Regions from separate parts of the Streptomyces sp. NPDC005070 genome, predicted to be linked through region 1. Evidence: riboswitches for the same ligand, from Rfam matches in the RefSeq annotation. Region 1 holds a riboswitch; each other region holds the start of a gene.

The links. A riboswitch is a leader RNA that binds a small molecule or an ion and turns the genes downstream of it on or off. The one in region 1 is predicted to bind cyclic di-AMP.
Region 2: linked by a shared signal. The riboswitch ahead of ACWEBX_RS23965 (M23 family metallopeptidase) and the one ahead of ACWEBX_RS14990 (transglycosylase SLT domain-containing protein) in region 1 are both predicted to bind cyclic di-AMP.
Region 3: linked by a shared signal. The riboswitch ahead of ACWEBX_RS03715 (M23 family metallopeptidase) and the one ahead of ACWEBX_RS14990 (transglycosylase SLT domain-containing protein) in region 1 are both predicted to bind cyclic di-AMP.
Region 4: linked by a shared signal. The riboswitch ahead of ACWEBX_RS33010 (M23 family metallopeptidase) and the one ahead of ACWEBX_RS14990 (transglycosylase SLT domain-containing protein) in region 1 are both predicted to bind cyclic di-AMP.

Annotation. Positions count from the first base shown of each region.
Region 1 is NZ_JBSFZS010000037.1:9,026-12,224, reverse strand. Features, by position in the region: gene ACWEBX_RS14995 (HAD family hydrolase) at 1-498, shown strand, start outside; gene ACWEBX_RS14990 (transglycosylase SLT domain-containing protein) at 576-1,346, opposite strand; cyclic di-AMP (ydaO/yuaA leader) riboswitch at 1,351-1,512, opposite strand; gene ACWEBX_RS14985 (CocE/NonD family hydrolase) at 2,052-3,199, opposite strand, start outside.
Region 2 is NZ_JBSFZS010000074.1:11,827-15,025, forward strand. Features, by position in the region: gene ACWEBX_RS23960 (SGNH/GDSL hydrolase family protein) at 1-88, opposite strand, end outside; gene ACWEBX_RS23965 (M23 family metallopeptidase) at 361-1,263, opposite strand; cyclic di-AMP (ydaO/yuaA leader) riboswitch at 1,268-1,423, opposite strand; gene ACWEBX_RS23970 (tyrosine-protein phosphatase) at 2,078-2,875, shown strand; gene ACWEBX_RS23975 (DUF6126 family protein) at 2,904-3,020, opposite strand; gene ACWEBX_RS23980 (helix-turn-helix domain-containing protein) at 3,047-3,199, opposite strand, start outside.
Region 3 is NZ_JBSFZS010000006.1:8,922-12,120, forward strand. Features, by position in the region: gene ACWEBX_RS03710 (GntR family transcriptional regulator) at 1-254, opposite strand, end outside; gene ACWEBX_RS03715 (M23 family metallopeptidase) at 450-1,217, opposite strand; cyclic di-AMP (ydaO/yuaA leader) riboswitch at 1,230-1,386, opposite strand; gene ACWEBX_RS03720 (M16 family metallopeptidase) at 1,601-2,989, opposite strand; gene ACWEBX_RS03725 (M16 family metallopeptidase) at 2,986-3,199, opposite strand, start outside.
Region 4 is NZ_JBSFZS010000155.1:935-4,133, forward strand. Features, by position in the region: gene ACWEBX_RS33005 (aldo/keto reductase) at 1-277, opposite strand, end outside; gene ACWEBX_RS33010 (M23 family metallopeptidase) at 412-1,446, opposite strand; cyclic di-AMP (ydaO/yuaA leader) riboswitch at 1,458-1,613, opposite strand; gene ACWEBX_RS33015 (PP2C family protein-serine/threonine phosphatase) at 1,829-2,935, opposite strand; tRNA gene ACWEBX_RS33020 (tRNA-Met) at 3,184-3,199, opposite strand, start outside.

The DNA.
Region 1 (3,199 bases):
GTCGGGCTGCTGTACGCGGCGGTCGACCAGGACGGCGTGGACGGGCTGACGCTCATCGAGCCGGGGTATGTCATGCCGCACCCGACCCTGCCCGCGGTGCGGGTGCCGCGTCGGGACGACCTCTGGGCGGAGCCGATCAGCAAGGTGCTGCTCCGTCACCCGTCGTTGTCCGACGACGAGTTGGCGTCGGCGGCGCGCGGAGTGGTCGGTTCGCTGGCGACGGTGACCATGTCCGGGCCCGGCACCGTCGAACTCCAGCCATGCGGGGTGACCAAGGCGACGGGCCTCGCTCTGGCCGCGGCGCATCTCGGGCTCACGCCGGGTGCGACGCTCGCCTTCGGTGACATGCCCAATGACATCCCGATGTTCGACTGGGCGGCCCGGGGTGTGGCGATGGCCAACGCCCACCCGGAACTGAAGGCGGTGGCCGACGAGGTCACCCTGTCGAACGAGGACGACGGGGTCGCGGTCGTCCTGGAGCGCCTCTTCGGCTTCTAGCGACGCCGACGCACCCGCCGACGGGCCGGAAGGCGCCGTCGGCGGGTGCGGGTGAAGCAGGTGGTGCGGGGGTGGGATCAGTAGGCGCCGTTGACGTTGTCGATGGAGCCGTACTTGTCGGCCGCGTAGTTGCAGGCCGCGGTGATGTTGGCGACCGGGTCGTAGATGTTCGACGACGTGCCGGCGACGTGGTACGCCTGGAACGTGGGGTCGATCACCTGGAGCAGGCCCTTGGAGGGGATGCCCGCGGCGGCGTTGGAGTCCCAGTTGTTGATGGCGTTGGGGTTGCCGGAGGACTCGCGTATCACGTTGCGGTGGATGCCGTCGTAGCTGCCCGGGATGCCGGCCTTGGCCATGACGTCCAGGGATTCCTTGATCCAGCCGTCGAGGTCGTTGGAGTACGTCTTGGCGGCGGCCTGGGTGACGGTGGTCGCCTTGGACTTGGCGACGGCGGCGGTCGCGTTCGCCGTGGTGCGGACGGTCGTCGACTTCAGCGTCTTCGTGCCGACGGTCAGCTTCAGGCCCGGACGGATCATCGCGGGGTTGTCGCCGATGACCGCGCGGTTCGCCGCGTACAGCTTCTTCCAGCCACCGCTCTTGGGGTACTTCTTCGCCACCTTGGACAGGGTGTCGCCGGCGACCACCTTGTAGGTGACGAGCTGCACGTTGGGGACCACCGCGGTGTGGGCGGTCTTGGCCGCCTGGGGGGCCTGCGCCGGGGTGGCGGCGCTGGCGCCGGTCGCGCTCACGAGGGGGAGGGCGAGGGCGATGCCACCCGTGCCGGCGGCGATCATGCCCCGGGTGATGACGTTGGTCTTCTTGCGGCGGTGCTTGGCTCGTACGGGCATGGCGAAATGTCCTCTCCGACGCCTGCGAGGTGAGCTGTCGGGTTCGGGCGGGAGATGCCCGGCCGCGCTCTGGGCGCGGCTTCACCCCAAGCCGTTCCGGGTGTGTCCGGACCGGCGGCTTACCTGTGGTTCCCCCGCTCCTGCCGTGCGTGGGTCGATGGGTTTCCGGGCGGCGGCAGGATTCGGCGATCCGCCCGGGGTCAACCAGAACGTATGCGAGAGCACATGTCCGAAACAAGACGAGATTTGACCGCGAAGATCGCTTTGGCCTGGTTAATGCGAGGGTGAAAAGTCCGATTGTGCCGGAATTGGATCCTCAACTTGCCTTTCGCAAACGGGTTGATCCATAAGGGGCGTCCATCGATGGCCCGGCGGGCCGGTGACCCAACTCACGAGACCAAAGAGCATTAAGGCACCATGAGGGGGTAATTCGGGCATTGCGCCTGCGTCGGCGGACGCTTTCGAGCCCCTCGGAAGGCGCCGAGCGGCCCCTGGCGCGACGGGAATTGTGGCGCGGGCCACATCGGCGAACGCGGCAGGTCCCGGGCGGGAGCGCCGGGCCGGAAGCGGGCCGAACCCCGGTGGGCGCGTGGCGAAGTGGACGTCCTGTCAGCAGAGTTCGGCGTGCGCACGCCCCACAGACGGTGAACTTCCTTGTTAGTAGGCTTAGTTGTTCGGCCTGGTCGGTCGGCCCGGTCGGCCCGGTCAGCCGGCCGTGCGGGGGATGCGCTTCTCCCAGGTCCGGTGGAAGACGACCTCGTCGCCGTTCTTGCAGACGAGTTCGTCGGTCGTGATGAAGTCCTGCGCGTCGCAGGCGATGGCGGAGACCGTCTCGACGCGGGCGTCCCACGGCAGCTCGGGCCGGTGCAGCCGGATCGACCAGACCGCGTGGGCGCGGGCGGACAGCGGGTCCGCCGCGTCGATCGTGTACGTCTCCCGGGCCTCCTCCGTGCATTCGAGACCGTCGGGGAACACCCGGGTCCCGACGCGCCCCGGGTCCACTTCCAGGCTCCAGGTCTCCGCGGCCACGTCGCGCAGGACCAGGCGCCGCGGGCGGGGCTCGTCCAGGGTCGCCGAGACGGTCACGCCGAGGGGTTCGGCCTCCTCCGGTTCCCCGAAGGTGATCGAGGGGTCCGACTCCGGTGCCCGTACCGGGAGTTCGAGGACGCTGCCGACCGGCTCCAGGGTGAAGCCGGTCTCCGAGCCCGGCTGGGGCCAGAGCCAGGGCCAGTACGTGGAGGAGACGCCCAGCCGGATGCGATGGCCCGCCGGGAACGCGTAGCCGATGGCGTTCAGGTCGAGGACCACGTGCTCCGTGGCGCCGGGTCGCCAGGGAACCGCCTGGTCGGGGCCCCGGCGCGCCGACAGGTTCAGAACACCCCGGGTGACGAGCGTGGACGCTCCGTCCGGGGCCACGTCGCACAGCCGGGCGATCACCTGGCCCCTGGGCGACGCGGACGTCAGCCGCAGATTGACCCGGGGGCGGCCCAGAACCCAGGTCTCCTCCGTCACCTCGAACTCGAAGCAGGCCGACCGGGCGTCCTCCTCCCGCTGGTCCGGCGGCAGGTCGGCGTCGTCGCCCGAGGGGAAGAGGCAGCCCGCGTCGACCCCCGTGTGCTGCGGGGACCGCACCGGCAGCGGGGCGCCCTGGAGCGCGTACGTGACCGGGGTCACCGAGGGTGAGGGCCAGGCCGGGTCGCCCACCCAGCGGCCGGGGATCCGCTCGTACGCGGTCGCCGGAGGGTGCGCGTCCATCACGTACGAGCGCAGAAGGGGGACGGAGTCCGTCTCCTCGTCGCGGAGCCAGTGGTCCCACCAGCGCAGCGTCTCCTGGAGGAAGCCGATCGCCGGTC
Region 2 (3,199 bases), on a different contig from region 1:
CGGCCCAGCCGACGAAGGCTCCATCGGGCCCAGGGTCGCCGACGCCCTCGGTGAAGCTGTCCCCCACCGCCACGTACGACCCGATCACTGATCTGTTGTCACTCTTCGAATCGTCTGCCACATCAAGCATGATTCACCTTTTGATGTGAGCTACGCGACCGTAGGGAGGGGTTGACGGGCGGTGAGATAAGCCACTCGCCAAGCATTGGTCAACTCTGGAATAAGGCCCGCGTCAAGGATGTTGAGGCAGCGATCGCCCCGAGGTCGCGTCACGGGAACACCGAAGGCCGGACCCAGGGGATCATGGGGTCCGGCCTTCGGAGATCTTCCTGACCGTCAGGAGCAGGAGGAGGAGGGGCGTCAGCCCACGGCGACACCGTGCGAGCGCAGGTACGCGACCGGGTCGATGTCGGAGCCGTAGTCCGGCGTGGTGCGGATCTCGAAGTGCAGGTGCGGTCCGGTCACGTTGCCGGTCGCGCCGGAGAGGCCTATCTGCTGCCCCTCGGTCACGGTCTGCCCGGCCGAGACGGACAGCGACGACATGTGGGCGTACTGGGAGTACTTGCCGTCGGCGTGCTGGATGACGACCTGGTTGCCGTAGGCGCCGCCCCAGCCCGCGGAGACGACGGTGCCCGCCGCGATGGACTTGAGCGTGGTGCCGGTCGGGACCACGAAGTCCACGCCCGTGTGGTAGCCGCTGGACCACATGCTGCCCGCCACCTTGTAACCGGTGCCGATGCTGCTGCTGTCGACCGGCAGGGTGTAGCCGGAGGAGCTGTTGGTGGAAGCCGTGGCGGACGGGGCCGTGTCGGCGGCCGGGGTCGCCTGCGCGGACTTCGCCGCGGTGGCCGTCCGCGTGGCCGACTGCGTCGCCGAGTGGGCGGCGGAGGCGGCCTTCTTGCCGAGCGACAGCTTCAGACCGGGGTGGATCAGCGACGGGTCGCTGCCGATCGCGGAGCGGTTGTCCGCGTAGATCTTCTTCCAGCCGCCGCCGACGTTCTGCTCGTCGGCGATCTTCGAGAGGTAGTCGCCGCGCTTCACCGCGTACGTCTTGACCGTGGCGGACTTGGCGGACTTCTCGGCGGGGGCGGCGGTCGCGGCCTTCTCGACATGCTGCGCGACAGGGGTGGCCGGGGTCGCGGCCTGGGCGCCCGTGGCTCCCATCAGGGGCAGCGCGAGTGCGGCGCCACCGGTTCCGGCCACGGCTATCGAGCGGGTGAAACGGAGGGACTTGGGACGGCGGTGCTTACCCTTCGCGGGCATGACGAATTCCTCTCCGGCGCCTGCGGGGTGAGCTGTCGGGTGCGGGCTGGAGATGCCCGGCCGCTGCTGTGCGGCTGTACCCCTAGCCTGTTCCGGAGACCGGACCAGGCACGGAACCTGTGGGTCCCCCGCTCCTGCCGTGTACGGGTGAGTGTGCGGATTCCGGGCGGCGGCAGGATTGGGCGTCCGTCCGGATTGAGGCAGAACGTAAGCGAGATGAGAGCGCGTCGACAACTATGGGCGGTTTCTGTGCGCTCGTCTTTCTTGATCCATGCGGAAATCGCCGTCACCCTCCGTGGAGTGACGATCTTCCGGACCTCTCAACCCACCCGTAAAACCTCGCGGGTTGAGAAATGAGGACGGCAACGCATCGTCACGAATATGACGCTCCTCACGCGACTCGCCCCAGGGCGCCCTATTCCAGGGCCAGTTGTAACGAAGGCGCTTATTCGGACAGAACGGTCAGATGCGACGTCGACGGATATCCAGTACATCCGGACCTCTATGCGAGGCGGCGCACAAAACGGCACACTCGCAATGCCGCATTTCACCTCAATTGCCCCGCGAGTCCCGCGCGGCGCGAAGGACGTGACCGACCCGACGGCCGGCCCCGCACGCGCATCGAACTGGCGTTCGATCCAGCGACTGTGGAGCGCCGCTTCCAGGGCTTTCAGTACGGGAGAAGGCCGCCTGTGGACAACTCATTGCCCGAGGAACCTATGTCGTATCGTCGACAGCGCAAGCCGGTACAACTGCCGACGAGCGGCGCCGAGTCCAGCCCGGTGACGCCGGCGGCCGAATGGGAGGAGCCCCCGTGACGCAGCAGGTCCCGTCGACCGAGCCCGAGCTCGGCGGAGTGCGGAACTTCCGCGACGTGGGCGGACTGCCCGCCGCGGACGGCCGGCGCGTGCGCTACGGGCGGCTGTTCCGCAGCGGCCACCTCGCGCACGCCACGGAGGAGGACGCCGCGTTCCTCGCCTCCCTGGGTCTCCACACGATCTTCGACTTCCGCAACGCCGCGGACCAGAAGCTGGAGGGCCCGGACGTCGAGCTGCCGGGCGTACTGAACGTGAACCTCCCGCTGAGCGACCCGGCGGACGGCAGCGAGTTCTGGAAGATGGTCCGCGACGGCGACATCGACCAGCTTCGCGGGCTCCTCGGCGACGGCAAGGCCGCGAACCGGATGATCAACTCGTACCGCACCATCATCAGCGAGCGCACGGCCGAGCACGCCCAGGTGCTGCACGCCCTGGCCGACGACAGCGTGCCCGCGCTGATGCACTGCGCGGCGGGCAAGGACCGCGCCGGGCTGTCCATCGCTGTCACCCTGCTGGCCCTCGGCGTCGAGCGCGAGGCGATCGTGACCGACTACCTGGAGTCGAACGCCGCGCACCGCCGTTACAAGGTCCACCGCAACGGCTCCTCGGCCGGCGCCTACTCCCCCGAGGTCATGGAACTGCTCAGCCCGCTGTTCGACGCGCGCGCCGAGTACCTGACAGCCGCCTTCGAGACGATCGAGGAGAAGTGGGGCAGCGTCGAGGCCTATCTGGAACAGGGGCTGGGGCTCACGCCGGAGCTCCGGGAGCGCCTGCGCGCGCGGCTCCTGGACTGAGCCGGAGCCGCCCTCCCCGGCCGGGGCCCTACTGGTTCTGCGCGCCCAGCGTGAAGAGCAGGTAGATGAAGGCCGCGAACAGGTGGCCGACGGCGACGTAGATGATCAGCCGCACCCAGAGGGCGCGCGGGAACTTGTCCTCCATGGACCGGCGGGGTTCTGTGGGTTCGGTCATGATGTCTCTCCCGGGGTGGGGTGGCCGGTCGCCGGGCCGAGGCACAGCGCGGCGACGGGGCTCTGCAGCAGGGTGTGTACGAAGAGGAGATCGGCTCCGTCGCGCTCGGCGGCGGCGATGCGGTGCGGGGTCAGCGAGTCGAAGTGGGC
Region 3 (3,199 bases), on a different contig from region 1:
TCCAGCAGCATGCGCATCTCCAGGAGGTCCGCGGCCTCCAGCTCGCTGGGCTCCGCGACGCAGGCGCCCGCGTGCCGGCGGGTGACCACGAAGCCCTCCGCCTCCAGCGTGCGCAGCGCCTCGCGCACGGGGACGCGCGAGACGCCGTAGCGGCGTGCGAGCAGTTCCTCGGTGAGCCGGCCGCCGCGCTCGTAGACACCCGCGACGATGTCGTCACGGATCGCCGTGCACACCGAGTGTGCCGGAATACGCATGACCGACCTCCGCTTTAATCCCCGTGAAACGCCGTCGATTGACGCTTGTTCAGTGACTCTATTGCAGGAAGCCTGAATTTCCGATGGCGGGCCTGAATCCATGGATATTTTTTGGACAGACGGCGTCCGGAAACGACGATGCCCCGACTCGGTGAGCCGGGGCATCAAAAGCGGTGGGAAGCCGCGAAGCGGTCGTCAGACGTTGACGCCGTGCGAGCGCAGGTAGGCGACCGGGTCGATGTCCGAGCCGTACTCCGCGGTCGTACGCGCCTCGAAGTGGAGGTGCGGTCCCGTGGTGTTGCCGGTGTCCCCGGAGAGGCCGATCTGCTGCCCCGGAGTGACGGCCTGCCCCACGGACACCCCGATGGACGACAGGTGGCCGAACATGGTGTACGTGCCGTCGTGCATCTTGACCACGACTTGATTGCCGTAGGCGCCGCCCCAGCCGGCCGTGACGACCGTGCCGGATCCGACGGCGTGGACCGAGGTGCCGGAGGAGGCGTGGAAGTCGACGCCGGTGTGGCTGCCGGAGGACCAGAGGGCGCTGCTGGCCTGGTAGCCGGTGGAGACGTACGAACCGGTGATCGGCATGACGAACGTGTTCAGGCGCTTGCGCTCGGCCTCGCGGGCGGCGCGCTCCTTGGCCTCGCGGAGCTTCGAGGCCTGCTCGGCGGCCTGCTTGCGGGCGGTCTGCTCGGCCTGCTTGCGCGCTGCGGCTTCGTCGGCGGCGCGCTGCTGCGCGAAGGCCTGGGCGTCGATCTGGTCGGCGACCGTGTCGTTGAGGGTGACGGCCTGGGTGAGCCCGGTCTGCTCGACGGAGGCTTCCGCGGCGAACGCGGGGGCGGCCAGGGTTCCGATCACGCCGGTGGTGGTGAGCGCCGCGACCCCGACGGCGGTCGTGGTGGTGCTGTGCACCCGGCTGCTCGTACGACGATGCTTGCCGGTGCCACAGGTGAACGCCATGTAGGGGCTGGTCCTTTCCTTCCCTCTCGCCTACCGGGTTAGCTGACGGGTTCGGAGCAGGAAGGTCTCCTACGGGCTCCCTCCGAAGAGGGCGTCCGATTCACCCCAGGGACTGCGTGGGTCCCCGGCTCCCCTGACTCACGTCACGGGGACTCGGCGATGACTGTCCGGTGCCGCGGGCGCGGCGCACTGCGTGACGAACAGCCGCACCGACGCTAAACGCGGTGTCTTTCGAACAACAAACGGATCACGATTTTTGTAACGCATCCCACAGGGCAGAAGGGCAACCGCCGTACGAATACGGACATCTTGGGACCGATGTCCGGAAAGGGAAGGGCCCTGACGGCTCTTCAGCCGTCAGGGCCCTCTTCCGTCGCACGGTTCTACTCGGCTGCCACCACGGTGACTTCACCGATTTCGAGGGCCCTCATCGGGTCCGCGATCTGTGCCGCGTCGCCGACCAGGACGGTCACCAGACGGTCCGTCGGGAAGGCGCTCACGGCCGCCGCGGTGGCCTCCACGGTGCCGGTGGCCGCCAGTTGCCGGTAGAGCGTCGCCTGGTAGTCGTCCGGCAGGTGCTGCTCGACCTGGTCCGCGAGCGTGCTCGCGACGGCCGCCGCCGTCTCGAACTTGAGGGGCGCGACACCCACCAGGTTCTGCACGGCGACATCGCGCTCGGTGTCGGTCAGGCCTTCGGCCGCGAGGGTGCGCAGCACCTTCCACAGGTCGTCGAGCGCCGGGCCGGTGTTGGGAGTGTCCACAGAACCGCTGATGGCGAGCATCGCGGCGCCCGTGCCGTCCGGCGCGGAGCGGAGGACCTGCCCGAACGCCCGTACGCCGTAGGTGTAGCCCTTCTCCTCGCGCAGGACGCGGTCCAGGCGCGAGGTGAGGGTGCCGCCGAGGCAGTAGGTGCCGAGGACCTGGGCGGGCCACACGCGGTCGTGCCGGTCGGCACCGACACGGCCGATGAGGAGCTGCGTCTGGACGGCTCCGGGGCGGTCGACGATGATCACGCGGCCGGTGTCGTCGGCGCTCACCGGCGGCACCAGACGCGGTTCGGCGGAGGAGCCGGTCCAGGAGCCGAGCGTGTCGGCGAGCAGTTCGTCGAGATCGACATCGGTCAGGTCACCGACGACGACCGCGGTGGCCGTGGCGGGGCGTACGTGCTTCTCGTAGAAGGCGCGAACGCCCGACGCGTCGATGTTCTGGACCGTCTCCTCGGTGCCCTGGCGGGGGCGCGACATGCGCGCGCTCGCCGGGAACAGTTCCTTGGAGAGCTCCTTGGCGGCACGACGGGCGGGGTTGGCCGTCTCGTGCGGGATCTCGTCCAGCCGGTTGGTCACCAGCCGCTCGACCTCGCTGTCCGCGAACGCGGGGGCCCGCAGGGCGTCGGCGAGCAGGCCGAGGGCCTTGGCCAGGCGCGAGACGGGCACTTCGAGGGACAGGCGTACGCCGGGGTGGTCGGCGTGCGCGTCGAGCGTGGCGCCGCAACGCTCCAGTTCGGCGGCGAAGTCCTCGGCAGAGTGCTTGTCGGTGCCCTCGGAGAAGGCGCGCGCCATGATCGTGGCGATGCCGTCCAGGCCCGCCGGCTCGGCGTCCAGCGGCGCGGCGAGGATCACCTCGACGGCGACGACCTGCTGACCGGGGCGGTGGCAGCGCAGCACGGTCAGACCGTTGTCCAGGGTGCCGCGCTCGGGGGCGGGGAACGCCCACGGCTTCGGCTGTCCTGCCTGGGGCTGTGGGTGGAAGTCCATGGTGGCGAGCTCGGTCACTTCGCCGCCTCCTCGTCGGTCTCGTCGGCGGAGCCGGCCGCGTCGGCGGCTTCGGCTGTGGTCGGTTCGTAGACGAGCACCGCGCGGTTGTCGGGGCGCAGACGGGCCTTGGCGGCCTCCTGGACCTCCTCCGCCGTGACGTCGAGGACGCGCTGTACGGCGGTCAGAGCGAGCTGCGGGTCGCCGAACAGGACGGCGTACCGGCACAAT
Region 4 (3,199 bases), on a different contig from region 1:
GGTGCTGGCTGACCTTGGTGGCGACCACGATGTCCGCGCGGTTGCCGCGGCTCTTCAGCCACTTGCCGATGACGGTCTCGGACTCGCCGCCCTCGTTGCCCTCGATCCAGGCCGAGTAGGAGTCGGCCGTGTCGAGGAAGTTGCCGCCGGCGGCGGCGTAGGCGTCGAGCACGGCGAAGGACCGGGTCTCGTCAGCCGTCCAGCCGAAGACGTTGCCCCCGAGGGAGAGCGGGAAGACCTCGAGATCGGACGAACCGAGCTTGCGAAGAGAAGTCATGTACGGCCTCAACGCCCGTACCGGATGGATGTATTCCACAAGCACCGGGTGCGGTGCGCGCCGCCGTCCGGGCCCGGACGACCAGCAGCCCTGACGTCGGGGGGGTTGACGTCAGGGCTGCCGGAGATCGGAGATCAGGGGTTGAGGCCCTTGCTCTGGAGCCACGCCATCGGGTCGATGCCGGTGGCGGCGCCGCCGGGGTGCACCTCGAGGTGCAGGTGCGGCCCGGTGACGTTGCCCGTGGCGCCCACGCGTCCGATGACATCGCCGGTGGCGACCTTCTGGCCGACGGTGGCGCTGATCGACGACTGGTGGCAGAACCAGAGTTCCGTACCGTCGTCGAGGGTGAGGATCGTGCGGTAGCCGTACGATCCGGCCCAGCCGGCCTCGGTGATGGTGCCGCTGTGGATCGCCTTGATCAGCGTGCCGGTGGGCGCCGCGAAGTCGAGTCCGGTGTGGTAGCCGGAGGACCACATGGAGCCGGCCTCACCGAAGCGCGAGGTCAGGGTGTACGACGAGGTCGGCAGCGAGTAGCTCTTGGCCAGCTCGGCGAGGCGCTCGGCCTCGGCCTTCTGCTTGGCCGCCTCCTCCGCCTTCTTCTTCGCGGCGGTTTCCTTGGCCTGGGCCTCGTCCTGCTGCTTGGCGGCGGCCTGGACGGCCTTCTGCGCGGCGGCGGTCTGGACGGCCTTCTGCGTGGCGGTGTCGGCCTGGTTCTGCTGCGACTGGGCCTGCGCCATGATGCGGTCGCGCAGCGCCTCACCGGCGTCGGTGCTGCCCTGGGCCGCGTCGACGCTGGTCAGACCGGCGGTGGTGAGCGGAGTCGTGGAGCCCTTGGGGGTGCTGGATCCGCCGTCCGATATCAGGGCCTTGGCCGACGCGGTGACCGACGACAGGTCGGGCAGTGAGATCGAGACGGGCGCCTTGCCCGGAGCGGCGCTGGCGATGCCACCACCACCGACGGCGGCTATGACACCGACGCCGAGAACCGTGGAGCTGCGGGCGAGTCCTCCGCCGCGCTGCTTGCCCGTGCGGTGCCGGCCGCGGACGGGAGCGAGGGAATCCGCGGTGGGGTTCCACTCCTCCCAGGGTCCCTCGTCCTTGCCATAGCCGAAGGTGTGGGCTTCGTTCGGCGCGAACGAGGTTGGCTGAGCGGGCCGGTTGGACGCCACGTGGGCGCACTCCTTTCCTTCCTTGCCGCCTACCGGGTTAGCTGACGGGTTCGGAGCAGGAAGGTCTCCTACGGGCGATTGCCACCGTGCTTCCACGGCGGATTACGCTCGATTCACCCCATGAGGTGGGTCCCCGGTTCCCTTGCGGGATTCGGCGCGTGCGCACGGAGCCGCCTCTTGTGACGGTTGTGACGACCGCGCTGCGTTATCGAACGTTAATAGACCCGGGTGCCGAATTCCAAGCTGTTCCGGCTGATCATTAACGCCTCTTGGCCAGGACTTTGGGGTCATGGACGATGAAAAACGGGCGAGTTGACCGCGTGCCGCTTGCACGGATTTCCCTGACGGTAAGTCAGTTGCTATGCGGAGGGGAACGGTCCGATCACTGTTCGTGACGCCGGACGGCGAGCAGCGCAAGGTCGTCCGTCAGCGGGCCGCCCGTGTGCGCGCGGGCCGCCTCGAAGAGAGCGGTCAGCAACGCGTCGGGGCCGGGAAAGACCCGTCCGGCCAGCCAGGCGGCCGGATCGAAGAACTCCCCCCGCGCGTCGCGGGCCTCGGACAGTCCGTCGGTGTGCAGGAGCAGCGTCGCCCCGCGCGGAAATCCCTCCCGCAGCGTCGGGGCGGGTTGGCTTCCCAGGTCACTCATCCCGAGGGGCAGCGCGAAGGACTCGGCGGAGAGGGTGACGAGCGCGCCGTCGGGATACAGCAGCAGGGGCGGCGGATGGCCGCGGTTGACGACGCGTACGACACCCTCGCCCTGCGGGATCTCGGCGAGGACGGCGGTCGTGAACCCCTCGACCGCGTCGACGCTGTCGCGCCGGGTGCCCGCGCGCGTCAGTGCCCGCTCCAGGCGCTCCGCGACGCCCCCCAGGGTCGCCTCCCGCTCGGCCGCCTCCCCGAACGCCCCGACCACCGTCGCGACAGCGGCCACCGCGGTCATGCCCTTCCCCCGTACGTCGCCGACGACCAGCCGCACGCCGTACGGGGAGTCCTGCACCGCGTACAGGTCCCCGCCGATGAACGCGTCCTCCTGCGCCGCCTCGTACCGGGCCGCGACCTCGAGCCCGGCGATCGTCGCCTCGGGCTCGGGCAGCACGGCGCGCTGCGCGAACGCGGCGATCTCCCGGACGGAGGCGAGCCGTTCGTCGCCGCGCCGGACCACGGTGTTGATGAGGACGGCGAGGACGGCGGCCGTCGTCACGGTGACCACCTCGGTGACCGCGTCGACCTGAAGGACGATGTCGAGCACACTGTGCGTCACGAGCACGGCGCCCACGGCGAGGACGCCGGCGAGAACGGTTCCGCGCAGCGAGTAGAGGGGCGCGGCGACCAGGGGTGCGGCCGCGAACAGGGGGGCCGCGGTGAATTCCGACGGGGTGAAGTAGTCGTAGACGATCCCGGCGGCGACGAGCAGCACGGGCAGGGCCCGGACGAAGGCGCGTGCCCACACGATCCGGCGCGGCTCCGCTGCCGCCGAACCGGGTGACACGACACTCCCGGGCCCGTGGACACCGCGGGACGGACGGCCGGCCGGGTCATGAAACTGTCCGGTCCGCCGCTCACCTCCTGGCTGCCCCACCCGTCCAGAAGAACCGGCGCGCGGGCGGCGGGCGACCCCTGTGGCCCGACCGGGGGAGCGCGGCGTCGTCCGCCCGAACGGAACCGGCCGGAGAAATCGGTGGGACAAACACCAAGGGCCGGAACTCGTGAATCCGAGTTCCGGCCCTTGGCCTTCAGTAGCGGGGACAGGATT